Regions from separate parts of the Endozoicomonas montiporae CL-33 genome, predicted to be linked through region 3. Evidence: predicted binding sites of a transcription regulator. Region 3 holds the regulator's gene; each other region holds the start of a gene.

Region 1 (4,706 bases), 360 kb from region 3:
CTTTGGCGCGGGCAATAAGCACTTCTCCGGTTTCCAGAGGTTCGCGTAGCACTTCCAGTGCCAGCCTCTGAAACTCAGGCAATTCGTCAAGAAACAGTACGCCGTGATGCGCATACGATATTTCACCGGGACGTGGGTGTGTACCGCCTCCCACCAGTGAAACGGCAGATGACGTATGATGCGGGTTCCTGAACGGACGCTGCTTCCATCCTACGGGCTGCTGTTGCAGAGATAGAGAATGAATCGCCGACACTTCGAGAGCTTCATCGTCCGATAGTTCTGGCAGAATACCCGGTAAACGGCTGGCCAGCATGGTTTTCCCCGTTCCCGGTGGTCCGAAAAACAACAGGTGGTGTCCGCCTGCCGCAGCGGTGGCGAGTGCCCGCTTTGCTTGCTGTTGTCCCTTAACGTCAGATAAATCCGGATAAATGAAGGTTTCAGTACTGTCCAGATGTGTAATGACCGGTTCTAACACGGTTTGTCCGGTCAGGTGGGCACATACCTGTAACAGATTTTCCGCCCCAAATACTTCAGCTTCACGGCACAGGCTGGCGGTTTGTGCACTGTCATCAGGAATCAGCAGACGGTGAGAAGCCTGTCTGGCTGCAATGGCGGCAGGTAACGCACCGGTAATCGGACGTAGTTTTCCAGTAAGGGCAAGCTCGCCGAGAAACTCGTAGTCATTCAATGAATCCACTGGTAGCTGGCCTGATGCTGCCAGAATGCCAAGGGCAATGGGCAAATCAAACCGACCGCCTTCTTTGGGCAAATCGGCTGGTGCCAGGTTGACCGTAATCCGGCTGGTCGGAAACTCGTAACCACTGTTGATCAGTGCGCTGCGTACCCGGTCTTTGCTTTCACGCACTGCGGTTTCCGGCAAACCAACAATATTCAGTGCAGGCAGCCCGGCTGACAAGTGAACCTCTACAGTGACTGCCGGTGCTTCCAGCCCGGTTCTGGCACGAGTGTGTACAACCGCGATTTTAGACACGAAAGGCTTGCCTCTGTTTGTTGTTCGTTTTAGGGGCTGGACGGGAAGACAGGATAGCAGTGAATCAGAAGGGTGCCTGTTAATTTGCAAGCCGCCCCGGCATGGGCGGCATTATTCGTAGTTTTATTCGGATGTACCCGACATGGCAGCTTCAAGTTCTGCCACTTTCTTTTCTAGCGTTTCCAGGCGCTCGCGGGTGTGACGCAATACAGCCATCTGGGCATCGAACTCGTCCTGAGACACCAGTTCAAACTTGGTCATGGTGCTGCTGACCAGCGCTTTAATATTGTGCTCGATATCTTCAGCGGTTTTGCTTTTTTCCGCACTGAGAATCTGACCTGCCTTGCTGGCGATGTTATTGATGATGGCGGCCTTGTCGATCATGGTGGTTCCTGACGGCTTTCTGTGAATAAGGGTGACTGCCACATGCTGTACATGGCTGTTGTTATTGGTTTGGATCATATCACAGGGCAGTGATGAGGATATTTTTCTTCTTGCACATTATTGGTGCATTCTTCAAAAGCCTGCAAAAAAACAATGCACGCAAAGAGTGCAATCATTGATCATGCACCGGAAATTAGCAGTCAGTTTGCCCTGACAGCATAGGTAAAAAGTTGGCACGGCATCTGCTTTATCAACATCAGGTTCAGCAGGTCGTGAAATCGCTGAGAAAAATCATGAGGCAGGGCTTAACCGCCCATGGCGGAAGTCGTAGACTTAAGCTCCCTCCTCAACATTTCAGCTAGTTCGGCTAGCTATTTACTTTTGCCCAAGAGCTAACAAAACCCGGGAGAGATGCATGAAGTTGGTATCAGCCATTATAAAGCCCTTCAAACTCGACGATGTTCGTGAAGCATTGTCAGACATTGGCGTGCAGGGTATCACCGTCACTGAAGTAAAAGGCTTTGGTCGTCAGAAAGGTCACACCGAGCTGTACCGTGGAGCCGAATACGTTGTGGACTTTCTGCCCAAGGTAAAAATTGAAGTGGGTATTTCCGATGACCTGCTGGACCAGGTGATTGAGTCCATTTCCAAAGCGGCAAATACCGGCAAGATTGGTGACGGCAAAATTTTTGTCACCACGCTGGAGCAAGCGATTCGAATTCGTACCGGCGAAACCGGTGAAGACGCTATCTGATTAACGTCAGCAGACTGCTAATCATTATCTGCTAACCAATAACAATAAATCAGTCTGTAACGGTCGTTGTTTTTCACCTGAAAAATACGTTTACAGCAAAAGAATAATAGTGTGAATTCCTTCGGGGAGGGGACTCGTGGAAAATCTTGCTCAGGTGTCGTATGCACTCGACACATTTTATTTTCTTATGTCGGGCGCGCTGGTCATGTGGATGGCAGCGGGTTTTGCTATGCTTGAAGCCGGTCTGGTACGTTCGAAAAACACCGTTGAGATACTGACCAAAAACATTGCCCTGTTTGCCATTGCCTGCACCATGTATCTACTGTGTGGCTACGCAATCATGTATCCGGGCACCAATGAAGGTGGCATCCTGCCGGTTCTGGGCACCTTGATTGGCGGTGAAAATTCGGTTGAAGCCGTTACCGCCGGTGGCGATGATGCGCCTTACTATTCATTGCGTTCAGATTTCTTCTTCCAGGTGGTCTTTGTCGCGACTGCCATGTCCATTGTCTCTGGTGCAGTGGCTGAACGAATGAAGCTCTGGTCGTTCCTGCTGTTTGCCGTGTTTATGACTGGCTTTATCTATCCGGTTCAGGGCTTCTGGAAGTGGGGCGGCGGTTTCCTGAATGAAGCTGGTTTCCAGGACTTCGCAGGTTCCGGTGTGGTGCATATGGCGGGTGCTGCTGCGGCTCTGGCGGGTGTTCTGCTGCTGGGTGCCCGTAAAGGCAAGTATGGTAAGGATGGTTCCATCAACCCGATGCCGGGCGCTAACCTGCCGCTGGCGACTTTGGGAACCTTTATCCTCTGGCTGGGCTGGTTCGGCTTTAACGGTGGTTCCCAGCTGAAGATTTCTGATGTTGAAAACGCTAACGCTGTCGCTCAGATTTTTGTGAACACCAATGCCGGCGCTGCTGGTGGTGTGATTGCTGCGCTGATTGTTGCACGACTGCTGTTTGGTAAAGCCGATCTGACCATGGCTCTGAATGGTGCTCTGGCCGGTCTGGTAGCGATTACTGCAGAACCCCTGACTCCGTCGGCTCTGGCTGCAACCTTGATCGGTGCTGTGGGTGGCTCACTGGTTGTATTTGCCATTGTTGCTCTCGACAAGCTGCGTCTGGATGATCCGGTGGGTGCCATCTCTGTTCACGGTGTCGTCGGTATCTGGGGTCTGCTGGCTGTGCCTCTGACCAATGGTGATGCGACACTGAGCGCTCAGCTGCTGGGTATTGTTTCCATCTTCGCCTGGGTGTTCGGTGCTTCACTGGTTGTCTGGGGTGTGGTGAAAGCGGTGATTGGCCTGCGTATTACTGAAGAAGAAGAATACGAAGGCGCTGACCTGACCGAGTGTGGTATGGAAGCTTACCCTGAGTTCACTGGTAAGCAGTAAGCCTGATTATACTGACTGCTGAAACAGCAGTTGAATGTATAAAACCAGAAATGCCTCCGTTGCTGTGCTTCGGGGGCATTTTTTGTTGATAGTGCATCTGACTGAGAAAACTCTTGTAACTTTCGATATAAATATGATCTGGAGCAATACCTTTTTTGCAAAAAATAGCGATACTCCACACCGTGGCGGGTGGTCTAACATCGCTACACGCATTATAGGTCTGCCATATCGGTAAGCGTCGCCTATCTAGCCAGTCATAATCTTACTTGCTACCTCACTCGCTACCCATCACTTCTATGGCCTGATCCAAGCAACTATCAAACATCTTCCTGATACATTGTGTCGCTTTTTCGTTCAGGCAAAAAGCGATGACTAATCGAGAAAAACAATGAACCGAGCATTTAAGATCCTTATAGCGGCTGTCTTTATAAATCTGTGTGTGGGTGTTTTATACGCCTGGAGTGTCATCAGCAGGGCGTTAGTCAACCAGATGGGTTGGTCTAATGCGGAGGCTGGATTGCCTTATACGATTGCTGTCGTCACTTTTGCCCTGGGTGTACTGGCTGCGGGAAACCTGCAGGACCGGATGGGGCCTCAAAAACTCGTTATTACCGGTGTCGGTATGGTGGGACTGGGTATGCTGGCCTCATCAATGGCAACAACGCCTTTTGCACTGTTAATGACCTTTGGCGTGCTGGTGGGAACCGGTATTGGCTTCGCCTACGCCTGTCTCAGCCCGACGGCAATGAAATGGTTTCATCCTTCTAAAAAAGGCATGGTGAATGGTCTGATTGCCGGTGGTTTTGGCATGGCACCACTTTATCTTGCACCATTAAGCAGTGCCCTGATTCTCAGTATGGGCGTCAGCGCTACCTTCATGGCTTTGGGTGTTGCTGTTCTGGTGATTGGTCTGCCACTGGCGTTTACTATTGTTACTCCTCCGGCAGGTTATCAGCCAGAAGTTCCGGCTGGATACAATGAACCTGCTGGTAAAGCCGCTTCACGTAATTTCACATGGCGTGAAATGGTTCGAACCCGTCAGTTTTATTTGATGTGGATTGCGTTTGCTTTTGCTTCTTCTGCCGGTTTGATGCTGATTGGTAATATCACCAGTATTGCGTCCATTCAGGGTAATAAGACAGATGTCGCTTATTTGGTTTCTCTGTTGGCGGTGGCCAATACACTGGGCC
Region 2 (4,706 bases), 430 kb from region 3:
TTACAGGTGTGTGACCACCCACTCTGTAAAATTCGCCATCGGCCAGAACCCTGAGCAGCCGGGTTTGTGTATCGGCTGGCATATCGCCAATCTCATCCAAAAAGAGCGTGCCGTTACCCGCCTGTTCAAAGCGACCTTTACGCATGGCTCCGGCTCCGGTAAAGGCACCTTTTTCATGGCCAAAAAGCTCTGATTCAATCAGGTCTCTCGGTATGGCTGCCATGTTCAGTGCAATAAACGGATTGGCCGCTCTTGGGCTGTGTCTGTGCAGTGCCCGGGCAACCAGCTCTTTACCTGTGCCGGATTCACCGTTGATCAGCACGGTGATATTGGAATGGGATAAACGCCCGATAGCGCGAAACACTTCCTGCATGGCGGCAGCTTCACCAATGATTTCGGTGGACGTGTCTACAGGCTCAATACTGACTTCCTGCGTCTGCTGGCGACTGTGTTCCAGTGCCCGTTTGGTCAGGGAAATGGCATCGTCAATATCAAAAGGCTTGGGTAAGTACTCAAAAGCACCGCTCTGGTAAGAGGCTACTGCACTGTCCAGATCCGAGTGGGCGGTCATAATGATAACGGGCAGCTCGGGATAGCTTTCCTGTACCTGCTTGAGAAAGGCCAGACCATTGGTGCCCGGCATGCGGACATCGCTGATGATGGCTTCCGGTTTGTTTGTGCCCAGTGCCTCTATAGCTTTATCCGCACAGTCAAAAGACTCTACATTAAGCCCTTCGCCTTGCAGGGATTTTTCCAGCACCCAGCGAATCGATCGGTCATCATCAATAATCCAGACTTGTGAATCGGTAGTCATGAACACTCCTGTTATGCACAGAGGCTGTGCCGCTTACTGAGCAATGGGTATATAAACATGGAAACAGGTTCGGCCCGGTCTGCTTTCACACTCAATGAGCCCTTTGTGCTGGCTGATAATCGACTGTGCCATAGGCAGCCCCAGCCCCGTGCCTTCGGCGCGGCCACTGATCATCGGGTAGAAAATGTTTTCGATCAGGTCGTCGGGAATGCCGGGGCCGTTATCGATAATGCTGATATTGCACACCAGTCGGCAACGTTCGTTGGCAATAGTGAACTGTCGGATCACCCGGGTTTGAATAACAATCTGTCCGTCACTTAATGGCATGTGTTGCTGAATAGCCTGCATGGCATTACGAACCAGATTCAGAATGGCTTGAATGAGCCGCTCCCGGTCGGCAGGTATTTCCGGAATACTGGGGTCGTAGTCCCGAACAAACTGGATGGCACCGCCGGTTTCTGCTTCGATCAGTTGAACCACACGTTCGGTGACTTCGTGAATATTCAGCTCTTTAAGGCTGGGGGGTTTAATTGGCCCCAGCATTTGATCCACCAGATCGCGAAGCCGGTCAACTTCTTCGATGATGATTTTGGTGAACTCTTTCTGATCACTGTCTTCAAGTTGCCTTTCCAGTAACTGTGCAGCACCTCGAATACCCCCAAGAGGGTTCTTCACTTCATGTGCCATGCCCCGGGCAAGAATTTTGGCGGTTTCTTGTTTGGCAATCAAAGAGGCTTCCCGGGTAATCCTTTGTAACCGATCCCTTGGATGTACTTCCAGCAGAACACTGATGCCTGAATAGTCAACAGGGGTGACGGTGTAATCAACCGTCACAAGTTCGTTGTTGATATTAATGCTGGCCTTGCGGCGGGTGAACTGCTGTTGTTGCGACTGTGCCCGCTTCAGATCTTTTTCAAGGCTTGCCTGAGACAGCAGTGTTTCAACGGGTTGGCTGTGACTGCGTCGTTCACTGATATCCAGCAGGTTTTCGGCAGCGTGATTGAGGTAGCTGATCCGTAAGTCCTGATCAAGTGCGATAACAGCGGTATTGAGGTTGTCAAGTACAAATTGTTCGATCACCTGAACATTCCTGATAATGTTTTTATTGTTTGATATGCCACGTTTTAAATGCCTGAAAAGTAAGTGTGCAGTGGTTGTTCATTCTGGATGGAATACAGCAAGAATTGAACCAGAACTGCATAGCAATGGATGCAATGGGTGTACTATGCACAGCAGTGTTGCCTGACAGGAGAATTATAGAGATTCATCATGAAAAATGCACCGAAATGGTGCGTTTTTTATGATGCTGAAGAGAGTGATTTCAGGGCTTACATTACTGGTCGATTTGCCGGGTATGGTATTAAGTATTTATGTCACTGTCAGTTTTTAAGACGGCCTCTCAGGAAGCGGGAGGTCTGAATATGGTACGCTGCACATGCACAGTACTTTCAGTTTTCTGAATCACTTTGCCGGAATTATCCAGAACCTCTGCTTTAAGCTGATGGGTTCCCCGATCCATATTTTTGACGTTATGGCTCAGTAATCGTTGGGGACCTGAAACCAGCTTACCATCAATAAAAAAGCGCACTTTATGTCCTCTGGCCAAACTGGGTCGAATCGATATTTTTATGGTGAAGTCGCCATTATTCCGAACCGTTGAATTATTAGCTGGGCTGCCAATGTAAAAAGCGCTGTAAGTCGCTATTTCAGGCTCTACCGGCGTTGGGGGTGAAGGTGTGGTGTTGTACGTTGAACGATCTGGTGCAGGCAGGCTTGTTGCGGGTTTTAGTATCACAGGTTCACTGGGGCGTGAAGCTGGCGGCTTGTCGGTAAACACGGTATTGCCATGTTCATCAACGGTTTTATAGATTTGCCCACTGGCGTTGAAGGGTTGAATCATCAATAGCAGAAGCAGTGGCAGAGTATTTATTTTCATTAGAATCTACCAGTGAATAAGGGTATTCAGATAGCTTACTGCGCTGATAAAAAAATGCCAGTCAGAAAAGGCTGACTGGCATGTCAGGGTCTGGATTATACGGAGTAATACAGGTCAAACTCTGCAGGGTGTGTGGTCTGGCTGATCGCCAGACACTCTTCTTTCTTCAGTTCGATGTAAGCATCGATCATATCGTCGGTGAATACACCGCCTGCAGTCAGGAATTCACGGTCAGAATCCAGAGCCGCCAGAGCTTCTTCGAAGCTTTCAGCCACAACAGGGATTTCCTTGGCCTCTTCAGCTGGCAGGTCATACAGATCCTTGTCCGCAGCATCGCCAGGGTGAATCTTGTTCTTGATGCCGTCCAGACCCGCCATCAGCAGTGCTGCGAAGCACAGGTATGGGTTAGCCGTCGGGTCAGGGAAGCGAACTTCTACACGACGAGCCTTAGGGCTGTTCACGTAAGGAATACGGATAGAAGCAGAACGGTTACGGGCAGAGTAAGCCAGCATGACCGGCGCTTCGAAGCCTGGAATCAGACGCTTGTAAGAATTGGTGGAAGCGTTGGCAAAAGCGTTAATGGCTTTTGCGTGTTTGATCACACCGCCGATGTAGTACAGTGCCGTTTCGCTCAGACCGGCGTAACCGTCGCCAGCAAACTGGTTGTCACCGTCTTTGCTCAGAGACATGTGAACGTGCATGCCGCTACCGTTATCACCCACCAGAGGCTTAGGCATGAAGGTAGCGGTTTTGCCGTAGGCGTGGGCAACGTTGTGTACGGCGTACTTCAGAATCTGAACTTCGTCAGCTTTTTTCACCAGCGTGTTGAATTTAACACCGATTTCACACTGACCGGCGGTGCCGACTTCGTGGTGGTGTACTTCAACGTCCAGACCCTGATCTTCCATGGCCTGACACATTTTGGCACGCAGGTCGTGCAGGGAATCGACCGGAGGAACCGGGAAATAACCGCCTTTAACCTTTGGACGGTGGCCTGTGTTGCCGTCGGCAAAGGTGGCGTTGCTGGCCCAGTGCGCTTCTTCAGAGTTGATTTCGTAAGCAGCACCGGAAATGTCTACTTTCCACTTAACGTCATCAAAGACGAAGAACTCTGGCTCAGGGCCAAAGAAAGCAGTATCAGCAATGCCGGTGGACTTCAGGTACTCTTCCGCACGCTTGGCAACGGAACGAGGGTCGCGCTCATAGCCCTGCATGGTGGCAGGTTCAATGATGTCGCAACGGATGTTCAGGGTGGTTTCGTCGGTGAAAGGATCGATTACAGAGCTGCTGTCATCTGGCATCAGGATCATGTCGGATTCGTTGATGCCTTTCCAACCTGCAATGGAGGAGCCGTCGAACATTTTACCCAGTTCGAAGAACTCGCCGTCTACTTCACTGATTGGCATGGAAACGTGCTGTTCCTTACCTTTAGTGTCGGTGAAGCGCAGGTCAACCCATTTAACGTCGTGATCCTTGATCAGGTTCAGGGTCTTGGACATTTATTATTTCCTCCAGAGGACTTAGCTCAAAACTGAGAGCATCGCTTTTGGCTCTGATCTTCAACGTCAATCTTCAACGTCAATATTGTTGAGTCGATTGAATGATCTTCCGCCGGGCTCAATGGTGGCCACAGGTGTGACTGATCTGCATCTGGAAAAGCAAACGGCGTGCCAGCTTTCCAAAGTGCTGTTTCATGCCCTCTTGTGCAGCTGTGTTGAAGGATTTAGCAGTGAAATCCTGTCTATATGCACTAAAAGTAAACATGGCAAACGGTTCTTATGCACTAATTTGATGCACAGTTGGATTATTTGAGTCCGGTTGGTGCATGTACCAGTGTAAAAAAGCCGGGATGGCCTGCTTTTCTGTTCCCGATGGCAGGCGGCAGTCAGTGTATCGTGAAACTGCGCTGACTACTAATGCTTGCAGGTATTTATCTCCGGTGGTGCTGGTGGTAGA
Region 3 (4,706 bases):
TACCCTTGGTCTTCAAGAGCATGCAGTGCGGCACTTTTTCCTGAACCTGAGCGGCCGCTGATGATGACGAGTTTCATGTGGTTCCCATATGCGGAGCTTTATGTATCGAATGACAGGCTTTATTCATTGAATAATAGAGTAACTCAATGAGATTAAAACCTGTTTCTTTATTTCAAGGATAGGTAACCCCCAGTCATTTGCCGAAGGTTATAACTCACCGGGCTTGGTAGCGAGGTACTGCCTGAGATGCTTCAGGCAGGTGCTGTCAGTATTTGGTACAGGCTTTCTGAAGAGTTTGCGGATCGGACCTGACTGATCAGATAATCATCAGTGAATCGCTCGGCCAGAGCTTTTAGAATGTCCAGATGCTCCTGAGTACTTTCTTCAGGGACAATCAGTGCAAAGATAAGATCAACGGGTTCGCGATCCACGGCGTCAAAATCGACGGGTTCCGAGAGGCGAATGAAAAGACCAGTCGGCTCAGGACAGGCTTTGGATCGACAGTGTGGCAGTGCAATGCCATTGCCGAGCCCGGTGGTGCCCAGCCGTTCTCTGTTGATGAGGTTGTTGAACAGGTCCTTGGCATTGATAGCGGGAACATGTTCACTGATCTGTTCCGCAATGATTTCCAGGATTTTCTTTTTGCTGATCCCTTGCACACCATGAAGCGTGCGCTCGGGGGTTAGAATGTTTTGAATAATCATACAACGATTGGGAGACTCACAGAGTGCGAGTACGTAAAAAGAGCCTTCTGCTGACAGAGGCCGACTGAAAGCCTGAGCTTTCAGTCGGTGCTGGATTCAGCCTCGGGCTCCCTGCATACGATCGAGCGTCTTTTCCTTGTGTTTTACCAGCTGTCGGTCGACTTTGTCTGACAAATCGTCAATAGCCGCGTACATGTCATCGGATTCAGCGGTCGCATTGATGTCAGCTCCACGTATGTGCAGGACGGCTTCGGCCTTATGCAGTAGTTTTTCTACGCTCAGGGTGACCTGTACATTGGTGATATTATCGAAGTGAGCTGCCAGGCGGTCGAGTTTTTTAGTGACGTAGTCTTTCAGAGCTTGAGTCACCTCTACATGATGTCCACTGATGTTGACTTGCATGTAACGCTCTCCTGCTGATCCCGTTTGGAGACAGTGGCCAGTTCCCGGGATTCTCGAACTGGTCTGTTTAGATTCTATCACCGTTCACGACATTGTTGCTGCTCTGAAGCAAAAAAATACAGGATTTTTGCCTTAAGCTCAGAGGCTTGAGGGTTTGCGTCCTGATAAAACGGTGAGAAATATCTGGCATTGTTTACACTAGGCACTTGCGTTCATTTGAAGGCGGGATGTGCATGGATTCCCGATACTTGGCAATGGTTCGTCGTGCAACCTTTATGCCCTGTTCCCCGAGAAGACCGGCAATTTTGTTATCGCTGAGCGGCTTCCCCGGATTTTCATCCTGAACCAGTTTTTTGATCAGTGCCCTGATGGCTGTTGAGGAACACTCTCCGCCGCTGTCGGTGCTGACATGGCTGGAGAAGAAATACTTCAGTTCATAAACACCGCGAGGGGTATGCATGTACTTCTGGGTTGTTACCCTGGATATGGTGGATTCATGCATCTCCACTGCTTCCGCAATATCGGCCAGAACCAGAGGTTTCATGGCCTCGTCGCCCTGTTCCAGAAAGTCTTGCTGAAAATTGACGATTTTGGTCGCTACTTTGAGCAGCGTGTCGTTGCGGCTTTGCAGGTTTTTCAGAAACCAGCGCGCTTCCTGCAGCTGGTTCTTCATGAACTGGTTGTCCCGGCTGCTGTTGGCCCGCTGAACCAGTGACGCATAACTGTTGTTGATGCGCAGACGTGGCAGTGACTCTGAATTCAGCTCAACGACCCAGCGCTCTTTGACTTTGCGAACGGAAATATCCGGAGTGATGTATTCCGGTTCGCTCTGGTCTACTTCGGAGCCCGGCTTGGGGTTGAGGCTCTGAATCAGGCTGAGGGCTTCCTTGAGCTGGTGCTCCTTCATCCGCGTGCGACGCATTATCTGGCTGTAATCCCGACTGCCAAGGGCTTCCAGATAGTGGTCAATAAGCTTTTGGGCTTCGTGAATAAAGGGTGTTTGGGAAGGCAGTTGTGCCAGTTGAACGGACAGACACTCTTTCAGGTTTTCACTACCGCAACCAACGGGATCAAATTGCTGAATGCGTCGCTGCATGACTTTGAGTTCATCAAAATCAAGCTCAGCTAATGCCGGATTTAAAGTCAGGCTCTGGAAAATATCTTCCAGCGAGTTTGTGAGATAGCCATCGGGGTTGATCGCTTCGATCAGTGTTTCTCCCAGCAGGCGGTCGGTATCAGTGGTGGGTGTCAGGTTTAGCTGCCATTGCAGGTATTCCTGCAGAGATTCGGTGGTGCGCGAGCGGGTCAGCGGGTCAAATTCATCATCACTGCTGGCCGGCATGCTGGAGTAGACTTCTTCCCAACCGGAATCTACGGGCAAATCGTTCGGAATGCTTTCGGACCATTCCGGCTCCTGAGACTCGGAAGGGGATGGTGGCTCCTGGGCGTTAAGGTCAACCAGCTGTTCACCTTCGTTGGCGTTGCTGGCTTCCTGGTCACGGCGTTCCTGATCCAGAATGGCCTCTTCGCTTTCCAGCATCGGGTTGGATTCCAGTACTTCCTGGATTTCCTGTTGCAGATCCAGAGTTGAAAGCTGTAACAGGCGAATGGCTTGCTGCAGTTGCGGTGTCATCGTCAACTGCTGACCCATTTTAAGCTGTAGAGAGGGCTTCATAGGGCAACCGTGTACCTTTACTTTAAAAAAACACCGCTGATGCATGATGAACCACTTTCATGGCGACTTCTCATAGCTAAGATAGGGCGGTATTCTCAGCTTATGGCTGTTTACTTCAAACGTTGAGCATTTTTTATGCCGGGTGGAAAGGGGTTTGCCCGACAGGCTCCCAAGGATAAGCTCCACCGACTGACTTATGCACATTGTCGTTTTGAGTTGCGTTCCGTGTCACCGGATTATAATCACAGAATATCAGGTGTGAAAAGCAAAAACGGCAAGTCTCAGGCGGGGGAAGAGGTGGCCTCTTCCCAAAATGTGACTGGTTACAAACTAAACTGGTGACCCAGATAGACGTCACGAACCTTCTGGTTGCTTAAAACGGTCTGGCTGTCGCCCTCAGCGATAATACCGCCTTCGCTGACGATGTAGGCTTTTTCACAAATATCCAGTGTTTCGCGAACATTATGGTCTGTAATCAGTACACCAATGCCCCGGCTCTGCAGCTGCCTGACGATGGCTTTTATGTCTCCGACCGATATCGGGTCAACACCGGCAAAGGGCTCGTCCAGCAACACAAAATCAGGGTCTGTTGCCAGAGCGCGGGCAATTTCTACCCTTCGACGTTCTCCACCGGAAAGGCTCATGCCAGCACTGTCGCGAATATGACCAATGTTGAACTCGTCCAGCAGCGACTCCATTTTGTCGATGCGCTGCTGTTTGTTCAGATCTTTACGGGTCTGCAGGATGGCGAGAATATTATCGGTCACAGACAGTTTGCGGAATATGGAGGCTTCCTGTGGCAGATACCCCACACCGGCTCTTGCCCGGCCATGCATCGGCAGATAAGTCAGATCATCGTCGTTGATGCTGACTTTGCCACCGTCGGCTTTCACCAGTCCGACAATCATGTAGAAGCAGGTTGTTTTGCCTGCACCGTTAGGACCCAGCAGGCCGACGATCTGACCGCTGTTAACTTCCAGAGAGACATCTCTGACAACCTGTCGGCCTTTGTAACTTTTACTGAGGTGCCCAGCCTTTAGCGTAACCATCAGGTTATTTCTTTTCCTGTTGCTCGGATCGGGGCTGAATGACCATTTGTACCCGCCCTTCACCCTTCTTGTTTTCCAGACCTTTGGCATTCACTTTTTGCTGCTTCAGGTCATAGTCGATGCGTTCACCTTTGAACGAATCGCCTTTCTGGACCAGTTGTGCCTGTCGGATCAGGTGGATCTGTTCATCCAGAACCTTGTAGTTGATCGTGTGTCCCCAGGCTTGCAGTGTGCCTTGGGCGTCAGGTTGCTCTTCTTCGTAGTAAGCGCGCTTTTTAAAACCTTCGGCGACTATTTTTTGCACTTCCTGATTCTCGGTGTAAACCGTTACCACATCGCCAGTGATGCGGGTACTGCCCTGAGTCATGACGACATCGCCACGGTAGATCGATACGCCTTTTTTGTTATCAATGTCTGCAGTATCGGATTCAATTTCGATGGGCATTTCCCTGTCGGATGGCAGTGCCATTGCCATGGCAGGAAGTAGCAGAAGAATGCCCAGAATTGAACGCGTGGTTCTTTTTACACTCTGCTTAAGCGGATGTTGTTGCTTAAGTCTTTTATAACGCTCAAGGCTGTTATCAAGCTCAGGGCTGTTATTAAGCTCAGGGCTGTTATTAAGCTCAGGGCTGTTATTAAGCTCAGGGCTGTTATTAAGCTCAGGGCTGTTATTAAGCTCAGGGCTGTTATTAAGCTCAGGGCTGCTTAGGCTCATGGAATCCTCGTACCCTTGATTTAAGTTTAACCAGACTGTCCTTGTAGAATGCTTCCATACCGATGGCTCTTGTACGACCTGTGTCGTTAGTGATCAGAACCGGACGGTCTGTTACAGCAAGACTTTGCCCAGAGTATATGGTGATAAAATCGGTGTCCATA
Region 4 (4,706 bases), 710 kb from region 3:
TAAGCACTCAGCCAGGGAAGCAGAGAGTGGTTCTGGAAGACGACAGCGCGGTCTGGTCCTGGTTCAAATACCTCTTTGCCATTAACAATGACGCCTCCCCGGGTTGCCTGATACAAGCCGGCAACAATATTGAGAACTGTCGATTTGCCACAGCCCGAGTGCCCGATAAGAGAGACAAACTCGCCTTTGTTAATCTTCAGATCCACCTCCTTCAAAGCCGTAAACGGCCCCTTGGGTGTAGGGAATTCCATATCGATCTGACTGATGTCGAGAATAGGAGTCATGGTGTTAGTCCTTTAAGTCATGCCAGTGATTTTTTGTCCCAGGAAACCAGCTTTTGCAGCTGTAACATGGAGCGGTCGAGCAGAAAGCCAATAAAACCAATGACAAAAACAGCCGCCATGATCCGGCTCAGGGATTGTGAACTGCCATTCTGGAACTCATCCCAGACAAACTTTCCGAGCCCCGGGTTCTGTGCCAGCATTTCGGCAGCAATCAGTACCATCCAGGCAACGCCGAGAGACAGGCGCATACCGGTGAAAATCATGGGTACAGAAGCGGGCAGAACGATTTTCTGAACGTGCTTCAGTGCAGGAAGACGCAGCACTTTGCTGACATTGTTTAAATCATTATCAATGGATGCGACACCCACGGCCGTATTAATCACCATGGGCCACAGGCAGCAGAGTGTGACAGTGATCATGGAATTCAGGAACGCCTTGGGAATCATCGGGTCGGGTGTTGCGTACAACGCACTGACGACCATGGTCACCAGAGGCAGCCAGGCCAGCGGCGAGACCGGCTTAAAAATCTGGATGATAGGATTAACGGCTGCATTCAGTGTTTTGCTGAGTCCGACGGCGATGCCGAGGGGGATGGCAGTGATGGCTGCCAGCAAAAATCCGCTCATCACCGTGATCAGACTGGTGCCGATCTGGTCAAAAAAGGTTTCCTTGCCGGTGTAGGCACGAATTTTGGGTACATAAGACGGGTCTTTGGCAACACGACCGGCATTACGCTTTTCCTGTCGCTCATAAAAAGCCTCTTCTTTTTCTCTCTCCTGAGCGTGCTCCTGATAAAGTGCACTAAATTGCTCAAACACGTTGCCTGCATTGGGAAACTGACCCAGCGACGTATTAATGTTTTGTGAGGCAATGGTCCAGAGCAGTAGAAAACCCAGCACACCGATAACCGGGGCAATGACTGGTTTGAGAGCAGGCAAGAGTTTACTGCGTAACAGGGACAGCGAAATGGCTGACCTGTCGGGTGTACCTGCCACCGGTGTGGTTGATGCCATTGTGATCAGACTCCTTATTGAATAGCGTTTCCGCTCATGGCTGGTGGTTGATGGAAATGCGACTGCTCCCTGCATTTCCGTTGGATGTTTTAAAGGGTTTCACCCTGCTTCAGGCCAATAGAAAACTTATTGATGTACTCGTTGGGCTTCAGGCCGCTGTAAACAATGCCATCAATAAAGTGGGTCTGGGGCGAGCGGAAACCGTCTTCAGTGGCAAAGTTCGGGAAATCCTGAGCCGTTGCCAGTTTGTCTGCTACCAGTGATTTGGCTGCGGCTTCGTAGATATCCGGGCGATACACTTTCTTCGCCGTTTCAAAATACCACTCGTCGCTCTTGTCCTCTGAAATCTGTCCCCAGCGGCGCATCTGGGTCAGGTACCAGATGGCATCCGAGTAGTAGGGGTAGGTGGCGTTATAGCGAAAGAAAACATTGAAATCGGGTACCGGACGTTTGTCGCCTTTTTCGTACTCAAAGGTGCCGGTCATGCTGTTGGCAATGACTTCATAGTCGGCACCCACATAGTTTGACTGGGAAAGAATCTTTACTGCTTCCGGGCGGTTGGCATTGTTGTTTTCATCCAGCCATTGGGCAGCCCGAATCAGAGCACGGGTAAGACGGATAGTCGTATTGGGATACTTTTCGGCAAAGGCTTCGGTGATGCCAAAGACTTTTTCCGGGTTGTCTTTCCAGATTTCGTAGTCAGTGACGACGGGTACGCCAATGTTCTTAAAAACCGCCTGTTGATTCCATGGCTCGCCGACGCAGTAGCCGTAGATGGTGCCAGCTTCCATAGTGGCAGGCATTTGCGGTGGCGGGGTCACTGATAACAGGGCATCGGCATCAATCTGACCAGAAGTGTCGCCTTTATGAGGCGCATAGAAACCGGGATTGATACCACCGGCTGCCAGCCAGTAGCGCAGTTCGTAATTATGGGTGGATACCGGGAAGACCATGCCCATGTTAAAGGGCTTGCCCTCGGATTTGTATTTTTCAACCACCGGCTTCAGGGCATCGGCTTTAATAGGATGTTGTGGTCGTCCATCTGCCATTTTAGGAATGTTAGGCTTCATCTGTTTCCAGATCTCGTTGGATACGGTAATGCCATTGCCGTTCAGATCCATGGAAAAGGGGGTAATGATATTGGCTTTGGTGCCATAGCCAATGCTGGCAGCAATGGGTTGTCCGGCCAGCATGTGGGCACCGTCCAGCCGGCCATCGATAACGCCATCAAGCAAGACTTTCCAGTTGGCCTGAGCCTCAATGGTGACGTACAGACCTTCATCTTCGAAATAGCCTTTTTCATAGGCAATGGCAATGGGCGCCATATCGGTGAGCTTGATAAAGCCGAAGGTCAGCTCTTCTTTTTCCGGCCAGCCCAGTTCTTTGGCATGGGTGGAGGTGGCAGTAACGCCTGCCATAATCAGGCTGCTGACAGCCAGCCTTTTTAACCACTTCATTTTTGTTTTTCTCCGAACAATAGGGTGGGTTTGAACCTGAATATTCAAAAGTTGTGCCAATAACGATCAGTGCCCATTCTGGTTGTTTGACGGTGTTCACAGAATCTGGTTGCCCTAAAGGTGTGCGTTTCTGGTGGTCGTATGAATGCTTATGGTGCGGGACTGCACAGTTAGAATGAACTGGTGATGAAGTGTTTTACTTATCAAAAAAGTCAGGATGCCATTATTAATGAAAGCTCTGAACTGCACATTGCTTGTTCTTTTTGTTGTACTGTATGGCGAATCAGTGAAGGCCATGCAGTATTTTAAAGTCGTTGTAACTAAAAATGATGAAATATTTACTAAGTATCTTTTTGTATTGGGAATGAAATCAGAAACGACTCCGACTCTGTCAGTTTCAGAGGTTGGCCGGTTGAGTGACAATTACCAGATGTCATCAAACCGGTTTCTCTATAGAAGAATTGAAGGTAATGAGCAGGGTGATGACGCTGGTGAGATTGTTCACTTTGAAGGGGCTGATACACACCTTAGTAATGGTGAATTTCTGGCTTTGGCAGGATGGCCTGTGCTGCATTTGAGAGAGTTGATCGATGCCGATGATTTTGAGTTTGATGAAATATTTTTACCGAGGTATAGATTTGCTCAAATTGGCTATAACGGCGTCACAGGTGTGATAGATAGATGGTGGAATTATCAAATTAACTATATACCTTCAGGGGTTAGCTCGGTGACGATTAGTCATGTCGCTCGCCAGATTACCATTGATATATACCCACTGGAACATAGCACTCAGGATGGTTACGGTGTCTGGAGCCAATCAACTCTTGGATTTTTAACACCAGTGGATGACACCGTTTATGCTACTGGTTTTACCAGGGAGGCGCAGTATGGAGTATCGGCTAGTTGGTTTAGAAGGTGTTCTGGTTCAACATCTGGTAGTAGCCCTTCAGGCACTTTGTTAATCAATGGTTCAGACGGGCGACTTCAGAATAACATCTCGCGGCAGAGAGCCATTTATTGGTTCACTTATTTTTTTAGCCGCTGCTTTTTTGGAGCTGGAAGGTATCAGGCGATGTATGGAGAATAGTAGCTTCGAGATCCAATGATCAGCCTTTGAGCCAGCCAGAAAATAAATTGAGTTCAATCTTGTTCCGAACCTTACGATGTACTGTCTGATCGTATAAATCTGCGATAAGATCAGATCAGGCTGTGGGAGGAAAACAATGAAGTTACAGTTCCTTGGCGCAACAGGCACCGTGACCGGTTCGAAATACCTTGTCGAGTGTCATGGTCGTAAGATTCTGGTGGTATGGTGGACCCCACTGTCAAGACAGTAAACCAACAAATTTAAGTTAAGTCCTGGCAGTGGTCCAAAGCCCTCATGCAAAGTGAATTGCCTTAGGCGTTTTATAACTCAACGACTGGTGTAATCGTTCAGTGTTGTAAAACTCAAAGTATTCATCCAGCCCAGTATAAAGCTCTGGAACAGTCTGAAATTCATGCGTGTACAGCCATTCATGTTTGACGGAGCGCCACAGCCTCTCGACAAAAATGTTATCCAGTGCTCGCCCTTTCCCGTCCATGCTGATACGTATTTCCCGTTCCTGAAGAGGTGCCAGAAAATCATTACTGGTAAACTGACACCCTTGGTCAGTGTTGAATATATCAGGTTCACCTTGTTCCAAAGCTCGACCCAGCGCATGAATACAGAAGTCTGCATCCAGTGTGTTCGACAGCTCCCAGCTGACCACGTAACGGCTGTACCAGTCAATAATGGCAACCAGATACATAAACCCCTGAGGCATCGGGCAGTACGTAATATCAGTACTCCAGACCTGATTGGGTCTCACAATATCAACGCCGTTCAACAAGTACGGGTAAACCTTATGCTCTTTGTTTCTCAGGCTTGTGCCCGGTTTTGGTCCGACAGCCTGTATGCCCATCAGCCTCAT

Evidence for each region. Region 3 encodes sigma-54, which starts transcription at its own class of promoters, with help from an activator protein. Its sites were predicted from a motif close to TGGCACNNNNNTTGCTNT; they were not measured.
Region 1: the regulator sigma-54 is predicted to act here: its motif matches at 1,607-1,624, upstream of glnK (P-II family nitrogen regulator).
Region 2: the regulator sigma-54 is predicted to act here: its motif matches at 1,989-2,006, upstream of glnL (nitrogen regulation protein NR(II)).
Region 4: the regulator sigma-54 is predicted to act here: its motif matches at 2,796-2,813, upstream of EZMO1_RS17680 (CmpA/NrtA family ABC transporter substrate-binding protein).

Annotation. Positions count from the first base shown of each region.
Region 1 is NZ_CP013251.1:4,930,376-4,935,081, reverse strand. Features, by position in the region: gene EZMO1_RS22750 (YifB family Mg chelatase-like AAA ATPase) at 1-991, opposite strand, end outside; gene EZMO1_RS22745 (accessory factor UbiK family protein) at 1,115-1,453, opposite strand; gene glnK (P-II family nitrogen regulator) at 1,791-2,129, shown strand; gene EZMO1_RS22735 (ammonium transporter) at 2,317-3,516, shown strand; gene EZMO1_RS22730 (L-lactate MFS transporter) at 3,905-4,706, shown strand, end outside.
Region 2 is NZ_CP013251.1:5,002,125-5,006,830, reverse strand. Features, by position in the region: gene glnG (nitrogen regulation protein NR(I)) at 1-814, opposite strand, end outside; gene glnL (nitrogen regulation protein NR(II)) at 848-1,894, opposite strand; gene EZMO1_RS23070 (DUF4124 domain-containing protein) at 2,214-2,750, opposite strand; gene glnA (glutamate--ammonia ligase) at 2,846-4,249, opposite strand.
Region 3 is NZ_CP013251.1:4,568,643-4,573,348, reverse strand. Features, by position in the region: gene rapZ (RNase adapter RapZ) at 1-77, opposite strand, end outside; gene ptsN (PTS IIA-like nitrogen regulatory protein PtsN) at 252-704, opposite strand; gene hpf (ribosome hibernation-promoting factor, HPF/YfiA family) at 801-1,106, opposite strand; gene EZMO1_RS20970 (RNA polymerase factor sigma-54) at 1,300-2,781, opposite strand; gene lptB (LPS export ABC transporter ATP-binding protein) at 3,105-3,830, opposite strand; gene lptA (lipopolysaccharide transport periplasmic protein LptA) at 3,835-4,545, opposite strand; gene lptC (LPS export ABC transporter periplasmic protein LptC) at 4,526-4,706, opposite strand, start outside.
Region 4 is NZ_CP013251.1:3,858,987-3,863,692, reverse strand. Features, by position in the region: gene EZMO1_RS17690 (ABC transporter ATP-binding protein) at 1-284, opposite strand, end outside; gene EZMO1_RS17685 (ABC transporter permease) at 302-1,297, opposite strand; gene EZMO1_RS17680 (CmpA/NrtA family ABC transporter substrate-binding protein) at 1,387-2,715, opposite strand; gene EZMO1_RS17675 (hypothetical protein) at 2,984-3,841, shown strand; gene EZMO1_RS17670 (IS3 family transposase) at 4,134-4,706, opposite strand, start outside.